DNA from 4 places in the uncultured Halopseudomonas sp. genome. Region 1 is predicted to be linked to each of the others. Evidence: predicted binding sites of a transcription regulator. Region 1 holds the regulator's gene; each other region holds the start of a gene.
What was found. Region 1 encodes sigma-54, which starts transcription at its own class of promoters, with help from an activator protein. Its sites were predicted from a motif close to ANTGGCATNNANNTTGCTNT; they were not measured.
Positions count from the first base shown of each region.

Region 2: AAC076_RS01590 (sigma 54-interacting transcriptional regulator) is a predicted target of sigma-54. The motif match lies at 2,958-2,977, and genes of this name have one in related genera.
Region 3: flgA (flagellar basal body P-ring formation chaperone FlgA) is a predicted target of sigma-54. The motif match lies at 2,731-2,750, and genes of this name have one in related genera.
Region 4: AAC076_RS01165 (TorF family putative porin) is a predicted target of sigma-54. The motif match lies at 3,197-3,216, and genes of this name have one in related genera.

Region 1 covers NZ_CAXBOV010000009.1:24,403-29,848, reverse strand. Annotated here, with positions in the region: gene pmbA (metalloprotease PmbA) at 1-474, shown strand, start outside; gene AAC076_RS06240 (HPr family phosphocarrier protein) at 526-798, opposite strand; gene rapZ (RNase adapter RapZ) at 801-1,655, opposite strand; gene ptsN (PTS IIA-like nitrogen regulatory protein PtsN) at 1,661-2,116, opposite strand; gene raiA (ribosome-associated translation inhibitor RaiA) at 2,137-2,445, opposite strand; gene AAC076_RS06220 (RNA polymerase factor sigma-54) at 2,537-4,036, opposite strand; gene lptB (LPS export ABC transporter ATP-binding protein) at 4,120-4,860, opposite strand; gene lptA (lipopolysaccharide transport periplasmic protein LptA) at 4,872-5,402, opposite strand; gene lptC (LPS export ABC transporter periplasmic protein LptC) at 5,389-5,446, opposite strand, start outside.
Region 2 covers NZ_CAXBOV010000002.1:116,520-121,965, reverse strand. Annotated here, with positions in the region: gene AAC076_RS01595 (hypothetical protein) at 1-892, shown strand, start outside; gene AAC076_RS01590 (sigma 54-interacting transcriptional regulator) at 922-2,865, opposite strand; gene AAC076_RS01585 (ABC transporter substrate-binding protein) at 3,163-4,587, shown strand; gene ntrB (nitrate ABC transporter permease) at 4,584-5,417, shown strand; gene AAC076_RS01575 (ABC transporter ATP-binding protein) at 5,427-5,446, shown strand, end outside.
Region 3 covers NZ_CAXBOV010000016.1:21,642-27,087, forward strand. Annotated here, with positions in the region: gene AAC076_RS10385 (MFS transporter) at 1-151, shown strand, start outside; gene AAC076_RS10390 (flagellar regulator YcgR PilZN domain-containing protein) at 161-910, opposite strand; gene AAC076_RS10395 (flagellar protein FlgN) at 976-1,437, opposite strand; gene flgM (flagellar biosynthesis anti-sigma factor FlgM) at 1,494-1,805, opposite strand; gene flgA (flagellar basal body P-ring formation chaperone FlgA) at 1,949-2,659, opposite strand; gene AAC076_RS10410 (chemotaxis protein CheV) at 2,778-3,704, shown strand; gene AAC076_RS10415 (protein-glutamate O-methyltransferase CheR) at 3,750-4,577, shown strand; gene flgB (flagellar basal body rod protein FlgB) at 4,839-5,243, shown strand; gene flgC (flagellar basal body rod protein FlgC) at 5,247-5,446, shown strand, end outside.
Region 4 covers NZ_CAXBOV010000002.1:29,159-34,604, reverse strand. Annotated here, with positions in the region: gene AAC076_RS01195 (CAP domain-containing protein) at 1-312, opposite strand, end outside; gene AAC076_RS01190 (EamA family transporter) at 449-1,339, opposite strand; gene AAC076_RS01185 (CsbD family protein) at 1,487-1,678, opposite strand; gene AAC076_RS01180 (hypothetical protein) at 1,847-2,074, shown strand; gene AAC076_RS01175 (universal stress protein) at 2,086-2,514, opposite strand; gene AAC076_RS01170 (GNAT family N-acetyltransferase) at 2,696-3,025, shown strand; gene AAC076_RS01165 (TorF family putative porin) at 3,278-3,982, shown strand; gene dcd (dCTP deaminase) at 4,170-4,736, opposite strand; gene apbC (iron-sulfur cluster carrier protein ApbC) at 4,834-5,446, opposite strand, start outside.

The sequences.
Region 1 (5,446 bases):
CGCCCCTACATGCCGCGTGCTCTTGGCAGTTCCACCTTCGATGGTGACGGCCTGGCTACGCGCGAACAGGCTTTTGTGGATCAGGGCAAATTGATCAGTTGGGTGCTCAGTACCTATTCAGGGCGCAAGCTCGGGTTGCCCAGTACAGCCAACGCTGGGGGCGTGCATAATCTGCATGTCACCAGTAACGCGGGCGATCTTGATGCCCTGCTGCAGGAAATGGGCACTGGCCTGCTTGTTACGGAGTTGATGGGGCAGGGCGTGAACGGCGTGACCGGGGACTATTCCCGCGGGGCCGGTGGATTTTGGGTAGAGAACGGCAAGATTCAGCATCCGGTGCAGGAAGTGACCATTGCCGGCAATCTGAAGGATATGTTCGCCAACCTGCGTTGTGTGGGCTCCGACATCGAGCGCCGCGGCAACAACCTGACCGGAAGCTGGCTGGTTGACGGAATGACGGTGGGCGGTGAGTAAGGGCGGCCTGAAATCCGAAGTGTGGATCCAGGTCTGATCTGGCCGAGGGGTTTATTCCCCCTCTTCGAAATAATCCTCAATTAACGCCAGTAGCTCATGCATCGCCTGTTCGGCATCTTCGCCCTCGCAGGTGATGCACACTTCGCTGCCCTTGCCGGCAGCCAGCATCATGACCTGCATGATGCTTTTGCCGTTGACCTGCTTGTCTTCCGTCGTGCCGATGCGGACCTCGCAACCGTGCTGGTTGGCTACGCCAACGAACTTGGCCGCTGCTCGGGCATGCAGGCCAAGCTTGTTGATGATCAGCGTGCGCCTGGTGAGCATGGTCAGGGCACATCCCGATGGCGAATAAGCATGTTGGCGGTCTTGTTGCCGAGATCCAGCAGAAGGCGCTCGGCTATGTAGACCGAGCGATGATGGCCGCCAGTACAGCCGATGGCGATGGTCATGTAGCTGCGTTCGCCTGCTGCATATCGGGGTAGCCATTTGTCCAGAAACGCACGTATATCCTGGTACATCTCCTGCACATCCGGCTGTGCATCAAGAAAGTCGCGAACAGGCTGATCCTTGCCGGAGAATTGCCTCAGTTCGGGCTTCCAGTAAGGGTTGGGCAGGCAGCGCACATCAAATACCAGGTCCGCATCCACCGGCACGCCCCGTTTGAAGCCGAAAGACTGGATAAGAACCGACGGCGTGCTGCCCTGACTTCCCAGCAAGCGTTGCTTGAGGGTGTCGCGCAACTGATAGAGGTTGAGATGACTGGTGTCGATCTTGAGGTTGGCCAGGTCGATAATGGGCTCGAGCAATCTCAGCTCAGCCGCAATGGCCTCAGCCAGGGAGTGGCTCTGGTCAGTGAGAGGGTGCTTGCGACGGGTTTCTGAAAAACGCTTTATCAGTACTTCGTCGGTGGCTGCGAGAAAAATCACATCACAGGTAATGCCGCTGTTGCGCACCTGCGCCAGCAATTCGGGAAACCGCTGCAGATCACTGCGCAGATTCCTCGCATCGATACTTATGGCGACTTTGGGTAATTGCATGCCAGCGTCGTTCGCCTGGCGCGCCAGGTCCGGCAAAAGCCCTGCCGGCAGGTTATCAATGCAATAAAATCCGTTATCTTCAAGCAGATGCAACGCTGTGCTTTTGCCTGATCCTGAGCGACCACTGACGACGACCAGATGCATGGGGCTCAGGTACCCGTGTCTGAAGTTATGATCCGATACAACGTATCGGCATCATCTGCTTCGCGCAGGGAGTCACGCAGATTTGCCTGGTCGAGCTTTTCGGCGAGCATCTTGAGAATCTGCAGATGTTGTTCGGTGGCTTCCTGGGGAACCAGCAGCACGAAAATAAGATCGACAGGCTCTCCGTCCAGTGCGTCGAAATCGATTTTCGATTGCAGTTGGAAGAGGGCGCCTACCGGCTTGTGGCAATCCTCCAGGCGACAGTGGGGTATGGCTATGCCATTACCAAATCCTGTCGAGCCGAGCTTCTCCCGGGCTATCAGGTTCTGATAAATGCTGTCTGGATCAAGATGGCTGTGCTGGGCAATCATCTTGCCGATCAGTTCGAGCATCTTTTTCTTGGAGCCCCCCTGCACGCCGGCAAAGGTGCGCTGGGGGGTCAGTATGTGATCAATTTGCATGGGTTTTGGCTACGGTTGCCTTAGCGGTCGTTGACGCCTTGCTGGCGATTGAGGTTCTTTTCCTTGTGCTTTATCAGCTGCCGATCAAGCTTGTCGGTCATCAGGTCGATTGCGGCGTACATGTCTGTATGCTCGGCGTTGGCGACTACTTCACCGCCGGCTACATGCAGGATCGCTTCAGCTTTCTGTCGGAAGTTTTCGACTTCGAGTATGACCTGGACGTTGGTTATCTTGTCGAAATGTCGCTCCAGGCGGGACATTTTCTCATTCACGTAATTGCGCAGTGGATCGGTAATGTCGAGCTGATGACCGCTTAGGTTCAGTTGCATATGACTTCTCCTGATTGGCTTGATGAAACAGGGAAACGAAGTCGGTTCCCCATAGTGCCCACTCTTGTACTGTGCGTATCAGGCCCGCCGATCAGACAATCCGCTTGCGCTCGCTTGACGGAGCAATGTTGAGCGATTCGCGGTACTTGGCGATAGTACGGCGGGCTACATCAATTCCCTGCTCTTCCAGTAAACCAGCGATCTTGCTGTCGCTCAACGGTTTCTTCGGGTTTTCTGTCGAGACCAGTTTTTTGATCAGTGCCCGAATGGCCGTAGATGAAAATTCGCCGCCCTCAGATGTACCGACATGGCTCGAGAAAAAATACTTGAGCTCGAAAATACCCCGTGGTGTGTGCATGAACTTCTGCGTGGTAACCCGCGAGATGGTTGATTCATGCATGCCTACCGCTTCGGCAATATCGTGCAGGACCAGGGGCTTCATGGCCTCCTCGCCGTACTCGAGAAACTCGCGCTGGTGCTCGACGATCTGGGTCGCGACCTTCATCAGTGTTTCATTGCGGCTTTGCAGGCTCTTGATGAACCAGCGTGCTTCCTGCAGGTTATTACGCAGGTAGGTGTTGTCCGAGCTGGAGTCGGCGCGCCGTACCATGGAGGCGTACTGACTGTTGACACGGATCTTGGGAACGGATTCCTGGTTGAGTTCGACAATCCAGCGGTTGCTGTCGCGGCGGACGATCACGTCGGGAATCACATATTCGGGTTCACCCGAGGCTATTTCCGAGCCTGGGCGGGGATTGAGCGTCTGGATGAGCGCGATGACGCGACCCAGTTGGTCCTCTTTCAGGCGTGTGCGACGCATCAACTGACTGAAGTCGCGACTGCCGAGCAGGCCCAGATGATCACGCACAACCTTTTGCGCCTGCTCCAGCAGGGGAGTATCGGGTGGCAGTTGGCGGAGTTGCAGCAACAGGCATTCACTCAGATCCCGCGCACCTACACCTACTGGCTCGAACTGCTGAATCCGGTGCAGCACCATTTCAACTTCGTCGAGCTCGACTTCGCGTTCTGGATCGATGGAGGCAAGGATCTCCTCCAGGGGCTCTTCAAGGTAACCATCAGCATTGATTGCATCAATAATCGAGAGCGCTATCAGCTGATCGGTTTCCGAAAGCGGAATCAGGTTCAGTTGCCACTCCAGATGGCTTTGCAGGGTTTCGCCGGTACCGGTGCGGGACGTGAAATCCCAGTCGTCATCATCGCCGCTGGGTAGTGAGCTTGCTGAGGTCTGATAGACGTCTTCCCACTGGGTATCGACGGGCAGCTCGCTGGGGATCTGTTCATTCCAGTTGCCTTCTTCGGCGGCCTGTGAATGTTGATCAATAGCATCCATTTCAACGGGTTCGGGTACAGAGACAGCGGGCGCTTCGTCATTGTCGGCGCCATCGGTCCCGGAGCTGCCATGATCGTCGTCGCCCTCGTCAGCCATTTCCAGCATGGGATTGGCTTCCAGAGCCTCCTGGACTTCCTGCTGGAGGTCGAGACTCGATAGTTGGAGCAATCTGATGGCCTGCTGCAGCTGCGGCGTCATCGTCAGCTGCTGCCCCATCTTGAGGACGAGCGTAGGTTTCATTATCGGACGTATTACCTTATGCGCTGTTACTGGCGTTGGTTCTTGGCTGGCCTGAATCTAGCATGCCTGAATTGGGCCTGATTTTATAGCCGGAACTCATGGCCCAGATACACATCCTTGACCAGCTGATTGTCGAGTACAGCCTGTGCGTTACCCTCGGCAATGATGTGGCCGTCGCTGACAATATAAGCCTTGTCGCAGATGTCGAGGGTCTCGCGCACGTTGTGGTCGGTGATCAGTACACCGATGCCTTTGTCCCTGAGATGCTGGATGATCTGTTTTATATCGTTTACCGATATGGGATCCACACCGGCAAAGGGTTCATCGAGCAGTATGAATTTTGGATCGCTTGCCAGTGCGCGCGCAATCTCTGCACGGCGGCGCTCTCCGCCGGACAGACTCATGCCCTTGCTGTCGGCAAGGTGGTGGATATGAAATTCGTGCATCAAGGAGCTCAGCTTGTCGAGCCGGCCCTTGCGGTCCAGATCCTTGCGAGTCTGCAGTATCGCCATGATGTTGTCGGCGACGCTCAGTTTGCGGAAGATGGATGCCTCCTGGGGGAGGTAGCCGATGCCCTGGCGGGCGCGACCGTGCATAGGCAGATGCGTCACGTCGAAACCATCGACCAGTATGTGGCCATTATCGGCCTTCACCAGCCCAACAATCATATAGAAACAGGTGGTCTTGCCCGCGCCATTGGGGCCCAGCAATCCGACTACTTCGCCGCTGCGGATAGAGATGGAGACATCTTCAACGACCTTTCGCGCCTTGTAGGCCTTGGCCAGATGGCGCGCTTCGAGAATGGTTGCAGCAGATTCGGTCATGGAGGATCCGGTCATGGATTGGCCGCTTCATCGCGCTGGCGTGGCTGAATCACTATTTCGATGCGTCCCGGATCACCCGAGCCGCCCGCTGTCGGGCGCCCAGCATCCACAATCTGTTTGTTGATGTCATAGCTGACGTAGTCGCCCTGAAAGGTGTTGCCGCGCTGTTCCAGGCGTGCACGGTCAATCAACACTATTCGTTCGCTATCGGCGAAGTATTCGATGGTCTGGGCACGGGCGTTCACTTCGCCATCGTTCGGACCCGGGGTCTGGGCGTAGGTTGCCGGGCTTCCCACACTGGTTATCTTGCTCACTGCGCCGTCACTGTCGGTAGCCAGCGTGACCTGGTTTCCGGTGAGGCGCATGCTGCCCTGGGTAATGATGACGTTACCTCGGTAGACAGCGGTGTTGCGACGCTCGTCCAGCGAGGCGCTGTTGGCCTGGATACGGATCGGCTGGTTGCTGTCCTGGGGTAATGCCACTGCCGGCAGGCTGGCAACCATTAGCAGTGCAGCCACAGACAGGAATTTATTGCAGCTCATGCTGACCTCGTACGTTGGACAGCAGCTCCAGGCGGCCGTCATCT
Region 2 (5,446 bases), on a different contig from region 1:
GACGAACAGGGCCAATACGCGGGAAATATCAGGCGACCGCCGCAGCATCGCAAACACCGTTATTCGAGTAAACACCCACTACATCGAATGCAACTCGAAGGTCCTGGAGAGCTACGACCCTGCACCCCTGGAAGCAAAATATGACTATCTCAGCACCCGCGAGGAAATGCTGTGGGAGCGTTCCAGCAAGACTGAACGTCATCAGGTTCGACGCCCCGAGAGAACGATCGATAATGTGATCGGAACAATCAATGACGCTATTGAAGGTCTCGAGTCCGCCTACGACAACCTGGAGCTCGCCGACAGGCTGGATGCACGTAACCGCGATCTGGAAGTCTTCGGTCAGCAGCAATGGAACAATACCCTCAACAGCATCCAGAGCCGCAATGAGTCCATCAAGGCGCAGCAACAGCAAATCCAGAAGATCATCCGCAACACCCAGCGGGAGCGGCATACAACGCCAGAGAAAAAGCAGTACGACCCAACCAGCCCCCGCCCTGGCCCCAGCCGCGCGGACGCGACACCCAGGACTGACACTGCCAGCACCGGCGATGCCACAAGCGTCGTTGTGGCCGCCCCTGCTGAAGAAAAACCGGCGCAAGCCGAGGAGAAACCCAACCGATATGTAGGCGCCGGGCGTGATTATCCGTTCACCGGTACATCAGGCCAGTTCTTCAACCGCGAGCTCGCGGTAGATCTTGCCCAGACACACCTCATGAACCAGGCATCTGAATTTTGTGGTGGTGGCCTGAAAACCGAGATTCGCTGGGCGGCCCAGTCGTACTGCAAACCATCAGCTTCCGAGGAAGGAAACTTCAAGTGCACCATCGACGGGATGGTCAATTGCTATGAAAACTTCTGCGACGAGCCCTACTGCGGTACGGAGCGGTAGGGCCACCGCATCAGCAGACGCGCCATTCATCAGTATTGTCGCGCCTGCCCAAACGCCCGCCGATCAATGTGCCAACGCCGCAAACGTGAATACAGCGAAGGCGGCTTGATGCCCAGCAGCGCCGCCGCGCCGTCCGCGCCGGAGACCTTGCCACCGGTCTGGCGCAGGGCATTGATGATATTCTCCCGTTCGCTCAGGCGCCTCTCCTGCTCGGTCATGACCAGCCCTTCGGGGGTGCTGTTCCCTGCTCCGGCGCGGTTGGCAGCAAACCCATCCAGCAGCGCGCCGCCGGCTTGGACCGGGCGTGACGGCAGCTCGATATGCAGCCTGCCCGCCGCCGAAAGGATCACGGCCCGCTCGATGATATTTTCAAGCTCGCGGATATTCCCCGGCCAATGGTAACTCTGCAGCTTTTCCAGGTCCGCGAGGGACAGTGCCATGGAGGGCTTCTTCAGTTTCTTGCAGGCCTGAGCGATAAGATGCGTGGCCAGGAGGGGAATATCCTCTGTGCGCTGACGTAGCGGCGCCGATTCAATGGGGAACACGTTCAGACGAAAGTACAGATCCTCACGGAACTGCCGTTGCTCCACCTCCTGGCGCAACTGCCGATTGGTAGCGGCAATGATGCGCACGTCGACTGAACGTGTGCGGGTATCGCCTACCCGCTCGAACTGCTGATCCTGCAATACGCGCAGCAGCTTGCCCTGCAGGTCCAGCGGCAACTCGCCGACCTCGTCGAGGAAAATGGTACCGCCGTCCGCCAGTTCAAAGCGCCCAGGACGATCTGCCGTTGCGCCGGTAAAAGCGCCGCGTATATGCCCGAAGAACTCACTCTCGAACAGCTCTCTTGGAATGGCCGCGCAGTTGACCCGGATCAACGGCCGCTGGCTGCGCGGGCTGCTCTCATGAATGGCCCGGGCGATCAGTTCCTTGCCGGTACCCGACTCGCCGGTGATCAACACCGGTGCATCGGTCGGCGCTACCAGCTTGATCTGGCGAATACAGTGTTTGATCGGCTGGCTGCGGCCAACGATCTGCCGGTAGTCATGCTCCGCACGAATCTCCTCCTGCAGATATGCATTCTCCATTTCCAGCCGCTCCTTCAGCGACTCAACCTCCGCCAGCGCCAGGCGCAGACGACGCTCCGCATCGCGCCGCTCGCTGACATCGCGAAACACCACCACGGCTCCGACCAGAACACCCTCATCGCGAATCGGCGTACTGGTGTACTCCACGGGAAATACGCTGCCGTCCTTGCGCCAGAAAACCTCATCGTCCACCACATGCACAACGCCATCATTGAATGCGGCATAGATCGGGCAACAGTGACTGGGATAGGGCGTGCCATCCTGATGTGTGTGGTGGAACACCGTGTGCGCGTCTCGGCCGATCAGTTCACCCGCATCCCAGCCGAGCATCTTCAATGCGGCAGGATTGACAAAGGTAGTCGCTCCCTCGGCATTAACGCCGTAAATCCCCTCCCCCGCGGCGCTAAGAATCAACTGGTTATAACGCTCGACTTCGCGAAAGGCACCCTCGATACGCTTCCATTCCAGCAACCCGCCCCGGTGCAGCCAGTGCAACTCCGTCTGTTCGCGCTGGGCCTGGATTTCGCTGGCGTCGAATATCAGCAGCAGCAATAACTGACGCTCGTTTTCCATGAAAGTCGACGCGTGAATTTCCACGGGTAGGCTGCCCTGATGCGCAGTACGCAGACTGATCTCTCCGCTGTAATAGCGCCCCTTGTCCTGGCATGCCTGGGTCAGACTGATCAGGCGCGGCAGATCATCGGCGAACAGCGCTGACATGGGCTGAGTCATCAGCGCGCTGCGCTCGCTTCCGAGCAAGGCCTCCAGCGCCGGATTGCAGTCCATCACGCGATCAATCAGAGGGTCGCAACAGAGCATCGCCGCACCGCTGGAAAGCGCTGCTTCGCGCCAGGCCGTGAGCTTATCGGGAGTCGATAGTGTCATCGCCGTTCACCTGATCAGTGTTCGATTAACTGTTCTCCCTCCACCTGCAAGGACCAGGCCTTTTTATGCAATTGCATATTTTTAACTGTGCAAATGCATGAATTATGCAAATGCATACTTCCAGCCTCACTAACTTACGCGTGTATCCCATTGATCCTTCTGAAAAATTTATCGAGACCCAAACTGGCATAGAGCTTGATACAGCACTAGCAGGACACCTCCGGGTGAACAGCCACAGCACCTCATTCGGGCAGCACGCCACGCCGTGCACCGGAATACGACTGGCAGGAGCCAAACATGACGATCAAGAGCCTGGGAAATCCCTATGACGGCGGCAAGGGCCTGACCCACGACGCCCAGTGTGAATGCGACAAGTGCAAGCACATCGCCCTGCCCGCCGGTCTGACGGCGCAGCACTCGGCAGTCGATAATCGCGCACCGGTCATGGCCACGCCCATGTCCAGTGAAGACATGATGGAGCGGGCCATCGAGAACGCTGTGGTGCGCGCGGTGTTCAACCAGAGCGACATGAGCCGCCGGCGCTTCATGCAACTGCTCGGCGGTGGCACCGTGGCCGCCGCCCTGGCCACCATCTTCCCGATGGCGCAAGCCAAGGCCGCGCTGATGGACAGCATGGGCCCGCTGGAAAAGACCAAGCTGAGCGTCGGCTTTGTGCCGATCACCTGCGCCACGCCAATCATCATGGCGCACCCGCTGGGCTTCTATTCCAAGTACGGCCTGAATGTCGATGTGATCAAGACCGCAGGCTGGGCCGTGGCGCGGGACAAGTCCCTGGCTGGCGAATATGACGCCGCCCACATGCTCACGCCGATGCCGCTGGCCATGTCCATGGGCGCCGGCTCCACCGCCGAGCCCTACATCATGCCCGCGGTGGAAAACATCAACGGCCAGGCCATCGTGTTGCACGTCAAGCACAAGGACAAGCGCGATCCCAAGCAATGGAAAGGCTTCCGTTTTGGTGTGCCCTTCGAATACTCCATGCACAACCTGCTACTACGATACTACGTGGCCGAGCATGGCCTGGACCCGGATCAGGACATCCAGATCCGCGTGGTACCACCGCCGGAGATGGTCGCCAACCTCAGCGCCGGCAACCTGGACGGCTACCTGTCGCCGGACCCGTTCAACCAGCGCGCCGTCTGGGAAAAGGTCGGCTTCATCCACCTGCTGACCAAGGACATCTGGGAAGGTCATCCCTGCTGCGCCTTTGCCTGCAGCCAGCGCTTCGCCACCGAAAACCCCAATACCTACGGCGCCCTGTTCCGCGCCATCGTCGATGCCACGCAGTATTCCCACCAGGCCGAGAACCGCAAGGAGATCGCCGCCGCCATCGCGCCGCGCAACTACCTCAACCAGCCGGTGGGGGTCATCGAGCAGGTCCTGACAGGGCGCTTTGCCGATGGCCTGGGCAACATCATCGACGAGCCCAGCCGTATCGACTTCGATCCCTTCCCCTGGCATTCGATGGCCGTATGGATCCTCACCCAGCTCAAGCGCTGGGGCTACATCGAGGGCGACGTCAATTACAAGCAGATCGCCGAACAGGTCTACCTCGCAACAGACGCCGGCAAGGTCATGGAAGAACTGGGCTACGCCGCGCCGGATATCACCTACCAGAACTACACCATCATGGGTAAGCAGTTCGACTACAACAAACCCGAGGAGTACGTCGACAGCTTTGCCATTCGGAAGCGCACATGAAACACACCATCAACAGCCTGCGCCCGGCCATCCTCACCGTCCTGATCCTGCTGGTACTGGGCGGTATCTGGGAGGCCGCCATCAACACCACCCAGAGCACGGGCGAACTGACCGAGTACGAGATGATGATGGGCGGTGGCCAGCCCAGTGCGGGCGTACCCGCGCCCTCACAGGTGCTGGCCCATGCCTGGACCGAGCTGAGCGACCCCTTCTATGACAACGGCCCGAACGACAAGGGCATCGGCATCCAGCTCGGCTACTCGATCGGCCGCGTGCTGGTAGGCTTTTTTCTGGCCGCGCTGATTGCCATTCCGCTGGGCTTCGTGATCGGCATGTCGCCGCTGATGTACAAGTCGCTCAACCCGTTTATCCAGGTACTACGACCGGTGTCACCACTGGCGTGGATGCCCCTGGCGCTCTACATCATCAAGGATTCGGAAACGTCGGCGATCTTCGTGATTTTTATCTGCTCGATCTGGCCCATGCTGCTCAATACAGCCTTCGGCGTCATGAATGTGCGCAAGGACTGGATCAACGTGGCGCGCACCCATGAGCTCAGCCAATGGCGCACCGCCTTTCAAGTGATTCTGCCGGCAGCGGCGCCGACCATTCTCACCGGCATGCGCATCTCCATCGGTATTGCCTGGCTGGTGATTGTCGCCGCAGAAATGCTCGTGGGCGGCACCGGCATCGGCTACTACATCTGGAACGAATGGAACAATCTGGATCTCACCAGCGTGGTGTTCTCCATCCTCATGATCGGCCTGATCGGCATGCTGCTCGACGCCGTCTTGTCACTCGCCGCGCGCCTCGTCGCCTGGCAGGAATAGGAACCCCCGATGACTGATAACCAAAGCAC
Region 3 (5,446 bases), on a different contig from region 1:
GGCCGGGGGTAACCTTGTTACGTCCTCATTGTCGGCAGCAATGGATCCACGGGTAGACGAACAGCAGGTCGAAGAGCAGATGCGTGAGGATGTTGTGCCTGGTTCCGGCTTTGATAAGGACGAAGATCAGGCCGATCACCGCCCCGGTTAGGGGCGTTTGCTAGAAAAGGTCTTCCTTCTCCAGCCGGCGTGCCTCGCGCTGGAGATAGTTGACGAACCGGTCGATCTGACGCTGGGCGGTGGCCGGAATCTGACGAAAGGCCAGACCGACCTGAGTTTCATTGCTGCCTGAATCGTACTGGGCGTGGCGTATTTCTATACTCAGGTTGAGTCGTCCGGTTTCAGGGAGCTCCAGTGAGCAACTCTCGAACAAGTCGCCTGGGGGTAGTTGGTGTGTGCAGTCCCCGGAAAAGCGGGCTTTGCAGCCTGTTGCAGAGATATCCATCAGTGTGCCGTCCAGAGCCGTATCGCGCTTCGCGTGACCCAGGTGAACAGCCAGCTCCATGCTGCGTCGCACTGCAGCCCTGAAAGCGCCACGCTTCTGGTGGTAAACCATTTCCTCTGGCAAGGGTGCGCAGTAGGTGGGTACTCCGTCCAGCATCAGCCGTTGTACGCCAGGACAGTGCCAACGCATGTGCACGCCCTCATGCCAGGCATCCACGCGGAACGCTTCTCCCGCAACAGCAAACCGATCGCCGTCGCGTGGCATCATCTCGTCGATCCAGAGAGTCTTGGTGGCGCTATCAATCTCCACAATAAAGCTCTGGAACTTTTGCGGGCGATCAACAAAGGTAACGCGCAGATGATCGCGGTGCTGCTGAATATTTTTCAGCAACGAAAGTATCTCTACTGGAGAGTGGACATCCCGTGGAGGCTGCGGGCCGACTTCCTGATTGAATAGGCTAGACACTGAGGGCTCTCTAGTTCAAATGGACAAACATACTACTACAGTATGCTGGCTATCTGACACGCTGTTCAGGCCTTGGTCAGGTTGCGCTGGTTGCCGGAACGGCTGGCGATGCCCTGGCGATCATATACGCTCTGGCTTGTCTCACCCTGGTTACGCAGGAGATCAAGTAGATTGCCGGTGGCCTGCTGGTTATGTCTAACCAATCGCGCATTACGTAAATTGCCAGCCTGGCAACGCTGTAACGTATCCTGAAATGCGGAATATCTTTCCAGCAGTGTGGGTGCGCCAAGGGATTTGATGTGAGCTTCAAGGCCGTCGCCGGGGGCGACGCCAATTTGTGTACAGCAAGTGCGGATCGCAAGATCGTGCCGTGCAAGTGCTTCGATCAGGGGAGTCTTGGCCGCTAGAAGCTTCTCCAATTCAGCCATGTCTCGATCTACAAGCGCCTGTTGTTCAAGATCCAGGAGCTCAGCAAAAGCTTCACAGTCCGGTTGTGCCTGTAAAAAGACTTTCTCCAGATGTTCCATTTGCTTTCTCCGCTAACCGCTGTGCAGACAAGGTGGCCGGACATTCTCCCGAGGAGTTATTCCAGAGCCAGCAGCTTGTCCGCAATACGGCCACTGTCGACGTTGTAAGTGCCGTCACTGATAGCCTGCCGAATCTGGTCCACGCGTTCGCTGTCGACCACCGGCAAGTCACGTAGACGTTCTTCAACCGCCTGTAATTGTTGAGCCTGTGGGCTGAGTTTCACCTGCCCCTCTTCCACAGTGGTGTTTTGCGCGTTTCCTTGCGCGGCAGGACGGGTGCCTTCGGCCGCGGCATCGCGCTTGCCCACAGTAGCGCCTGTCTGGGCACCCCGATTGGCACTGTTTGATGCGTTGAAGTCAATAACCATTCTGTTTTCCTCAGAACCTAAATGCTTTACTAACACCTGTAACGGCCGATGCAGTCAAAACTTTAGGAAAGATTAGTGTGAATCTGGTCACGTTTTTCACACCAATTTTCATGTTGAGATTATAGAGTAATTGGGCGATAAGGTCACATCGCCACTTCAACTTGTCCGGGGCCGGTAATTCTGGCCTTGACGGTGCGTCCGGACCTGATGTTGCGCACTCGTATCTGACTGCCCATGTTACCGTTTTCCAGCGCCTCCCCTGGCATGCGAACAGACACATGACTGTTCGCCGCGCTGATCACTACCTTGTCGCCCCGTTTGACCACTTCTTGCTGTTCCAGCTGATTGGGGGCCAAAACCGTATCAGCTGCTACCTGACGCCTGAGGCGTAAACCCGCTACCTGATCCAGATCGGTCAGATAGGCATTATTCAAGAGTCCGACGTCCCGCTCCAGGAGGGTGACATCCTGTTTGCCAATGACGGCATGGCGAGAAAGTGGTCGGGTGGTCACAAGTACAGGTTGGTAAAGGCTTACCTGGGCAGGGACGAACAGCCGCCAGCGCACTTCGCTCTCACAACTGAGTCGCACGGTGACACGGCCCACAGGTTCGGCGGGGCTTTCCAGCTCGGCTTCCAGGGCTCCTTCAGGGCACAATGGCAGTCTCAGCCGGTTGTCTAGCCGATTGACTTGCACTTCATAGCGAGCATCCCGAGCACTGCGCTGCAGATGACTTTCGATTTCCTGCTCAAGAAAAGAGGTAGTCGCGCCGATAAGTTGATCAATCAGTGGATTGGCAGAAACGCCTGCGCAAAAAAATAGCGGCAATACCGCGCACCCTGTGAGAAAACGCATACAATGAACCCTGATGACGAGTGGGTTGGCGAATGTCAAAAAAACGCCGTAACAAGTACTACCCAAACAGTGCAGCAAGATGCATGCCGTTTCATTCGAGATATTTGAGGAGTTGCCCATGGCTGGCGTAATGGATTCGGTCAACCAACGTACGCAGTTGGTCGGGCAGAACCGTCTTGAACTCTTGTTGTTTCGACTTTCCGGGCCGCAGCTCTACGGCATCAATGTGTTCAAGGTCAAGGAAGTGCTGCAATGTCCAAAGCTCACTATCCTGCCGCGCTTGAATCCGGTCGTCCGGGGCGTTGCGCACATTCGCGGTGGTACTCTGCCTATCATTGATCTCAACAAGGCCACTGGTGGACCGGGACTCGATGATTTGAGCACAGCATTCGTGATCATTACCGAATACAACTATCGGGTTCAGGGTTTTCTGGTGCGCTCGGTTGAGCGGATCGTCAATATGAACTGGTCCGACATCCACCCGCCGCCAAGGGGTACTGGTCGCGATCATTATCTGACGGCCGTTACGCGTGTGGATGATAAAATGGTTGAAATTATCGACGTCGAGAAGATTCTTGCCGAGGTAGTGCCAACCGTGGAAACCATCACTGCAGGCGTGATCGATGAGGTTACCCACACGGAGGCCCTGGCACGCAAGGTATTGATCGTTGACGACTCCTCGGTTGCTCGCAAGCAGGTTGCACGCTGTCTGCAGGAAGTGGGAGTGGAGGTGGTTGCCCTTAACGATGGTCGCCAGGCACTGAATTGGCTTCGGGATCTGGTCGAAAACGGCAATGGTGTATCCGATCTGTTGATGATGGTGTCGGATATCGAGATGCCGGAAATGGATGGCTATACGCTGACCGCGGAAGTACGAGGCGATTCGCGTATGACGGGCTTGCATATCCTGTTGCATACCTCGCTTTCGGGGGTGTTCAACCAGGCTATGGTGAAAAAGGTGGGAGCCGACGACTTCCTTGCCAAGTTCAAGCCGGATGAGCTGGCACAAAGGGTGATTGATCGACTGCACGCGCTGCGTGAGTAGATCACCGCGTGGGGAAGCAATTCAATTGACGACGGGATGGACTGCGTGACCTCGGCAAACCAAGATTTTCATGTGTTCAGGGAATTTCTGGAAAAAGCGTGCGGCATCGTGCTGGGCGACAATAAACAGTATCTGGTCGCAAGTCGCCTTAATCGGCTTCTAGAGCAACAGGGCATCAAGAGCCTGGGCGAGCTGGTTACGCGTATCCAGACGCAGCCGCGTAGTGGTCTTCGTGAACTGGTTGTCGATGCGATGACGACTAACGAGACTCTTTGGTTCCGGGATGTCTATCCCTTCGAGGTGCTGAAGAATCGGCTTCTGCCCGAGTTCATCAAGGCTAATCCCGGCCAGCGTCCGCGTATCTGGTCTGCGGCATGTTCTTCGGGCCAGGAGCCCTATTCATTGAGCATGTCCATTGACGAGTTCGAGCGCAGCAACCCCGGACAGTTACGCGGGGGCGGGCAAATTATTGCCACAGACCTGTCAGGTGGCATTCTTACTGCGGCCAAGTCTGCGGAGTACGACAGCCTGTCTATTGCCCGTGGGCTTTCAACTGAACGGCTGACCCGTTATTTCGATCAGACCACGCCGGGCCGCTGGACAGTCAAGCAGCCGATTCGCAGTCGCGTTGAGTTTCGCGCAATGAATCTGCTCGACAGTTACTCGATGCTCGGCAAGTTCGATATCGTTTTTTGCCGCAATGTCCTCATCTATTTTTCTGCCGATCTCAAGAAGGACATTCTCAAACGCATTCATGGCACCCTGAAGCCCGGTGGTTACCTGATGCTTGGGGCATCCGAGGCGTTGAACGGTCTGCCTGATCTCTATCAGATGGTCCAATGCAGTCCCGGTATTGTCTATAAGGCAAAATAGCGATCAGATTGACTGATGCCCAAGAAAAGACCTGTGTCGCCCTGACGCAGGTTTTATGTTCGCCCGCTCTCCCCGAAAGTCCCATCGCCCTCATCCTTGCCGCCCAGGCGATTGCCGCCTGACAGTTTACCGTTGCCGCTTTTCCATGGGTACGTGTTAAGTCTTTGAATAATAGTGACATATTTTCTTGGCATGGAAACTGCTTTGTTATTGCGCAGAGAGAACCATGTGGCTAATTCTTGCCACAAGAGGAACGCGCAAATGACGATCAATTTCGATAACGCCCTTGGTATTCACGAGAAAGCACTGACTTTCCGTGGCCAGCGAGCGGCTGTTCTGGCCAACAATGTTGCCAACGCCGAAACGCCCAATTACAAGGCCCGCGATCTGGATTTTTCCACTGTTCTGGCTGCTCAGCAGAGCGGCGGTGACAAGGGCTTTGCTGCCAGCACCACGCATGCTCGGCACATCAATACCGAAAGTCTGCTCGACCAGGCCGCCGGGCTGCGCTTCCGTACGCCCTTGCAGGCATCCCTGGATGGCAACACCGTTGACGCTGAGGTCGAGCAAAGCGCTTTTGCCGAGAACGCCATCGAGCTGCAGGCCAGCTTTACCTTTCTCAACAGCAAGTTCAAAGGGTTGATGTCAGCCCTGCGCGGAGAATAAGCCATGTCCCTCAATGACGTATTCAATATCGCCGGTTCCGGTATGAGCGCACAGTCTCTGCGCCTGAATACAACGGCCAGCAACATCGCCAACGCCGAGACCGTGTCCAGCAGCACAGGCGAGACCTACCGCGCCAGACATCCGGTTTTTGCAACCATGTTTAGCGAACAGCAGCAGGGCATGGGTCAATCGCTGTTTGCCTC
Region 4 (5,446 bases), on a different contig from region 1:
TTGGGCTGCGGAAGCCTGATACCCTGATTCCTGCAGGGCTGTCTGCCATTCCGATGACGACAGGTCGACCTCGGCAAGCGTGGGATTCGGCGCCAAAGGACCGACGCCTGTCATCTTCTGCCCTTCACACTGGGTAGAAGAGTCACGGTATTCATTGATCAGATTGACCAGCTCGTAATTTTGCTGGGCTGCCACTCCGGGGGCCCAAGCCAGTCCCGCACATACGAGAACACTGCCTGCCAGGAGCGAGAACGGCCGCTGGACATAAGCATAGGCAACTGGGTTACGTGGGTCGGAGAAAGAGTGGGACATAAATAAACCTCAGGTTCCATGTGCCGGGTCCTGGAGCCAGCCAGACTGTGCCAGCACGAATGGTTTGTGAACGGATTCACTCCAGTGGACAGTGCCCGGTCGGTCACAGTTCCGCCAGTGCCGACAAAAGAGAGCCTCAGGAGCCAACCGCAGGCGTGCGAAACCGGCCGATCACCCATGCTCCACAGACGTTGATCAGCAAACCCAGCATAACCAGGAGTGCGCCGGCCATTTGCCACCCCCCTAGCCGGTCTCCGAGCAACAAGGATGCCGAGGTGAGACCCACCACTGGCACCAATAACGAAAAAGGCGCCACCTGACTAGCCGGATAGCGGGACAGCAGGCGCCCCCAGATGCTGTAACCCAGGAGCGTCGCACCAAAGGCAAGATAGGCCAGTACCAGAGCTGACTCCAGGCTGAATGTGGCGAGCGCTGAACTGATCACTTCCGGACCTTCAAGCCAATAGGAAAGCGCAAGAAAAGGTATCGGTGGTACCAGGTTGCCCCAGACAACCAGCCCAACTAGATTCACTTTACCAATGCGCCGGGTGACTACGTTACCCATCGCCCACATCGAAGCCGCAACAATCGTCAATAGAAAACCGGCCAGGGTCATTGCACGATCAACCTGCATCCCGATAAGAGTAAGCCCAGCCGCGGCGACCACCAACCCGACAATGTTGGATGTACGTACCCGTTCACCGATAAACACGGCGGCAAATATCAGGGTGAAAAATGCCTGTGACTGGAGGACGAGCGATGCCAGGCCGGCAGGCATGCCTACTGCCATGGCGGAAAACAGAAAAGCAAACTGGCCCAGGGATATGGTCAGACCGTAGGCCAGTAACCAACGCCATGGAACCTGGGGACGTTTGATGAAAAGGATGGCCGGAAAAACTACCAGCATGAAGCGCAAGGCGCCCATCAACAAAGGTGGCAAGCTGTTCAAGCCGGTCATGATGACGACAAAATTGAGGCCCCATACCACGATGACCACCAGCGCCAGCAGCAGATCCCGGGTAGTCATTGCGTGCTCCTGCACTATGTGGGCTGCCAGTAGGCCAGCTTGCAGACAGCCCCGCCATATACAGTCAGCGGCAATAGCATCAGGACAGTTGGCCACAAAAAAGCCGGCAATACGAATTGCCGGCCTTGGTAACCCTCGAGATCAGTATCAGGCGTTGTCTACACCCTTCTTGATCTTTTCCTTGGCTTCGCCCTTCACGCCCTGGGCCTTGCCCTTGGTCTCCTGCAGATCACCCTCGGCTTTAAGGTCTTCGTTGTCGGTTGCTTCACCAACGCCCTGCTTACCTTTACCGATAGCTTCGTTGGTCTTGCCTTTCAACTTGTCTTCCTTATCGCTCATGGTCCACCTCGTTTGTAAATGGCTTACATGGGGTTGACCCGGCTCGGATAGCATAAGTTCCAACCGATTCCCTGCAAATGGAGCGGGCGATCCCCGGGGAAACAGGTATACTCGCGCGCGATTGCATCGCTGTTTCCACCGTTATCCCCTTTCCAAGGACTGTGCGCCATGACCGAGCATCTGCCCAACCAGGATCTGGCCCCTGAACACGCCGACCCGATCGTAACCTCCACCAGAGCCAGCGTGCCTGCGTTCAAGTTTCCCTTCTCACCTGCCAACTTTGCACCACGCCAGCCCGCTACGCCGTCCTGGCAGCACAAGGGCGGTCATTCCCGTCACGAGAAGAAGATCGGCATGGCTCCCAATGGCACCCGCCGCTCAATGGGCAAACGCTGAGCCTCGGACCTCTATTTGACCAGCAACACCGGCAGTGGAGCCTCGTGGACCACATGGCTGGCCACTGACCCCAGCACCAGGCTGCCCAGACTGCCCATACCCCGGGTGCCCATGACGATCAGCGTGCACCCGAGCTTGCGCGCGGCTTCGACCAGCTCACTGACTACCTCGCCGACAATCTCATGGGTCTGCACCTGCACATTGGCGGCACGGAGCTTGTCGGCAGCCTTGATGTTGGTCTCGGCGGCATAATCGAGGGCCCCGGCATGCAGCTGCTCGAGCATTTCCGGGGAGAGATAGCCGCCGAACAATTTGGGTTCAACCTGAACGTTGACGACATGTACGGTAACCTCCCCAAGGGTGGCCGAAAAATCGATCAGGTAATCCACGGCGCGCATGGCGCTTTCCGAACCATCGAAGGGTAGCAGTATCGTATGCATTCTCATCTCTCCCTGGTATGGGTTGCAGGTCTCATTGCAGGTACATTGTGGCAGGCAATCCGTGACGACGCTTGACCCACATCAAGTCCGGGGCCCATCGCTCTACGCTGCTCGGTGTGCTGTGCTGGCCGCCGACGACAGGCATCTGGCAGACCGCTTCTACAGGGCCCATGGCAGTCGGATGAAAACCCGCGCCGAGCACATCATATGGACACTGAACACTGACCGCATGCTCGCGGCTCTCTGCCTGCAAGCGGTAGCGCAGGGCCATTGGCTGACCAGCCTGTTCGTCGATCCGGGCTACCGCCGGGCGGGATTGGCCAGCACGCTGCTGGACGCTGCCTGCACATCGGTGGAGGGACCGGTATGGCTGTTCTGCCAGCCACAGCTTGAGCCCCTGTACCGTCAGCAGGGCTTTACCCGCAGCACTTGCCTGCCAGAATCACTCGCCGGAAAGCTGCAGCACTACCAGCGCAGCAAGGATCTCATGGCGATGACGCGGGGCGAATGATGACCCATTCTCTGCGCTAGCGACAGCTTCCACGGTTAACGCACCAGCTTCAACACCTGGCCATCAGCACGGCACCATTTCGGTGCGACGGTTCCGGATCCATCTCTCCCCAAAGCACTTCACCTCTTATAAAAACCTTGTAAGCCTATGTTTTTGTTCATATTCATAAAACATGGCAAGCAAAATGCTATGTGTCCCATGCCAACGCTTTTTGGACGACATCAGTAATCACAACACATGGGGTACACGAGAATGATGAAAAAATTGACCGCCGCCATCGCCACAGTCAGCACCCTCGGCTTTGCCAACATGGCCCACGCCGAAACCTTCGACACCTTTATCGGTGAAATCGATGCGAGCATGACTGCTACTGTAGCGACCGATTACATCTGGCGTGGCCAGTCGCAGACCGACGGCAAAGGTGCTTTCCAAGCCAGTCTGGACTTCGCCCATGAAAGTGGTGTGTACGTCGGCACCTGGGGCTCCAACGTCGATGACGAGGACTTTGGCGGCGCCGCCATCGAGATCGACTATTACGTCGGTTACGGTGGCGCGATCACCGAAGAATTCACCTATGATCTCGCATGGGCCAACTACACCTGGCCCGGCAACAGCTCGATTGACGTGTACGAATGGCTTGCCAGCGTAAGCGCATACGGCATCACAGTGGGTGTCAAGGATACCTACAACAATGCCGACAACCAGTACTACTACATCGGCTACGGTGTAGAGCTGCCCTACGAATTCGGCCTGGGCCTGCATTATGGCGACAGCAATGACGGCACGGGTACCGGTTTCGATTACAACGATTGGGCTGTGACCGTAAGCAAGGAAGCTCTGGGTCTGGGCTGGTCTGTCATGTACAGCGACACCGACATCAGCGATGCCGATTGTGGCTACGGCAGCACCGACTCCTGCGGCTCCAACGTGACTTTGGCAGTATCCAAGAGCTTCTGAGGCAGCACCGGCGCCGTGGCGGCGCCGGTACTCTCACAACTCGGCTTGATTGGGCCCCATGGCAACTCGGGGCCTTTTTTTGTTCAGGATTCGGCCGCGTGGCCACTAATGCCCGGATCGATCTTCATGCAGATCTCCGAGGTGAACGGAAAAGCGATACCCAACGCCGCTCGGCCGCCCGTGCGGCTCAGGCGCGAGGCAGGGTAACGCCCCGTTGGCCCTGGTATTTGCCACCGCGATCGCGGTAGGACACCTCACAGGGCTCGTCAGATTCAAAAAACAGCATCTGCGCTACACCCTCGTTCGCGTAGATCTTGGCAGGCAACGTCGTGGTGTTGGAAAATTCCAGCGTTACATGACCTTCCCACTCGGGCTCCAGTGGAGTCACGTTGACGATGATGCCGCAGCGCGCATAGGTGCTCTTGCCCAGGCAGATAGTCAGAACGTTACGGGGAATCCGGAAGTACTCGACAGTTCGAGCCAGCGCAAAGGAATTCGGCGGGATGATACACACGTCGCTGGTTATATCGACAAAGCTATTCTCGTCGAAATTCTTGGGATCGACTGTGGCCGAGTGGATGTTGGTGAACACCTTGAACTCGTTGGAACAGCGCACATCGTAGCCGTAGCTGGACACTCCGTAGGAGATGACCCGACTACCCTCCTCCCCGCGTACCTGGCGCTCAACGTAGGGCTCGATCATTCCCTGTTCCTGGGACATGCGACGTATCCAACGGTCAGACTTGATGCTCATGATGTGCCCTGCGATGTGCCGAAAAGAGACAGCATGTTACCGGGTAATGCCGGCGGGAAAAAGCCCCGCCCGCAGTACCCGCCCTGCCTGGTAAAACTCAATCATCGCTTATACTGATGTCGGGCATCGCAACACCCATCCTGGCTCGCTCGGCGATACGCGCGCCGACGTGCCGGGCCATGTCCTGGTATAGCATGCTGATCTGACATTCTGGCTCGGCAACAACCGTTGGAACACCTCCATCGGTCTGCTCACGGATCATCATCGACAGGGGCATGGAGGCCAGCAGATCAACACCGTAATCATTGGCCAGTCGCTCGCCCCCGCCCTCACCGAACAGATGCTCTGAATGGCCGCAGTTAGAGCAGATATGAATTGCCATATTCTCCACAATCCCGAGTACCGGAATATTGACCTTGGCAAACATTTCCATACCCTTTTTCGCATCCAGAAGAGCCAGATCCTGCGGAGTAGTCACTATAACGGCGCCGGTCACTGGCACTTTCTGCGCCAGGGTGAGCTGAATATCACCCGTGCCTGGGGGCATATCCACCACCAGATAATCGAGATCGTCCCAGGCTGTCTGTGTTAACAGCTGCATGAGCGCACCTGACACCATCGGGCCACGCCAGACCATAGGTGTTTTGTCATCCACCAGAAAGGCCATGGACATTACCTGGATACCATGCGCTCGCAACGGAACAAAAAAC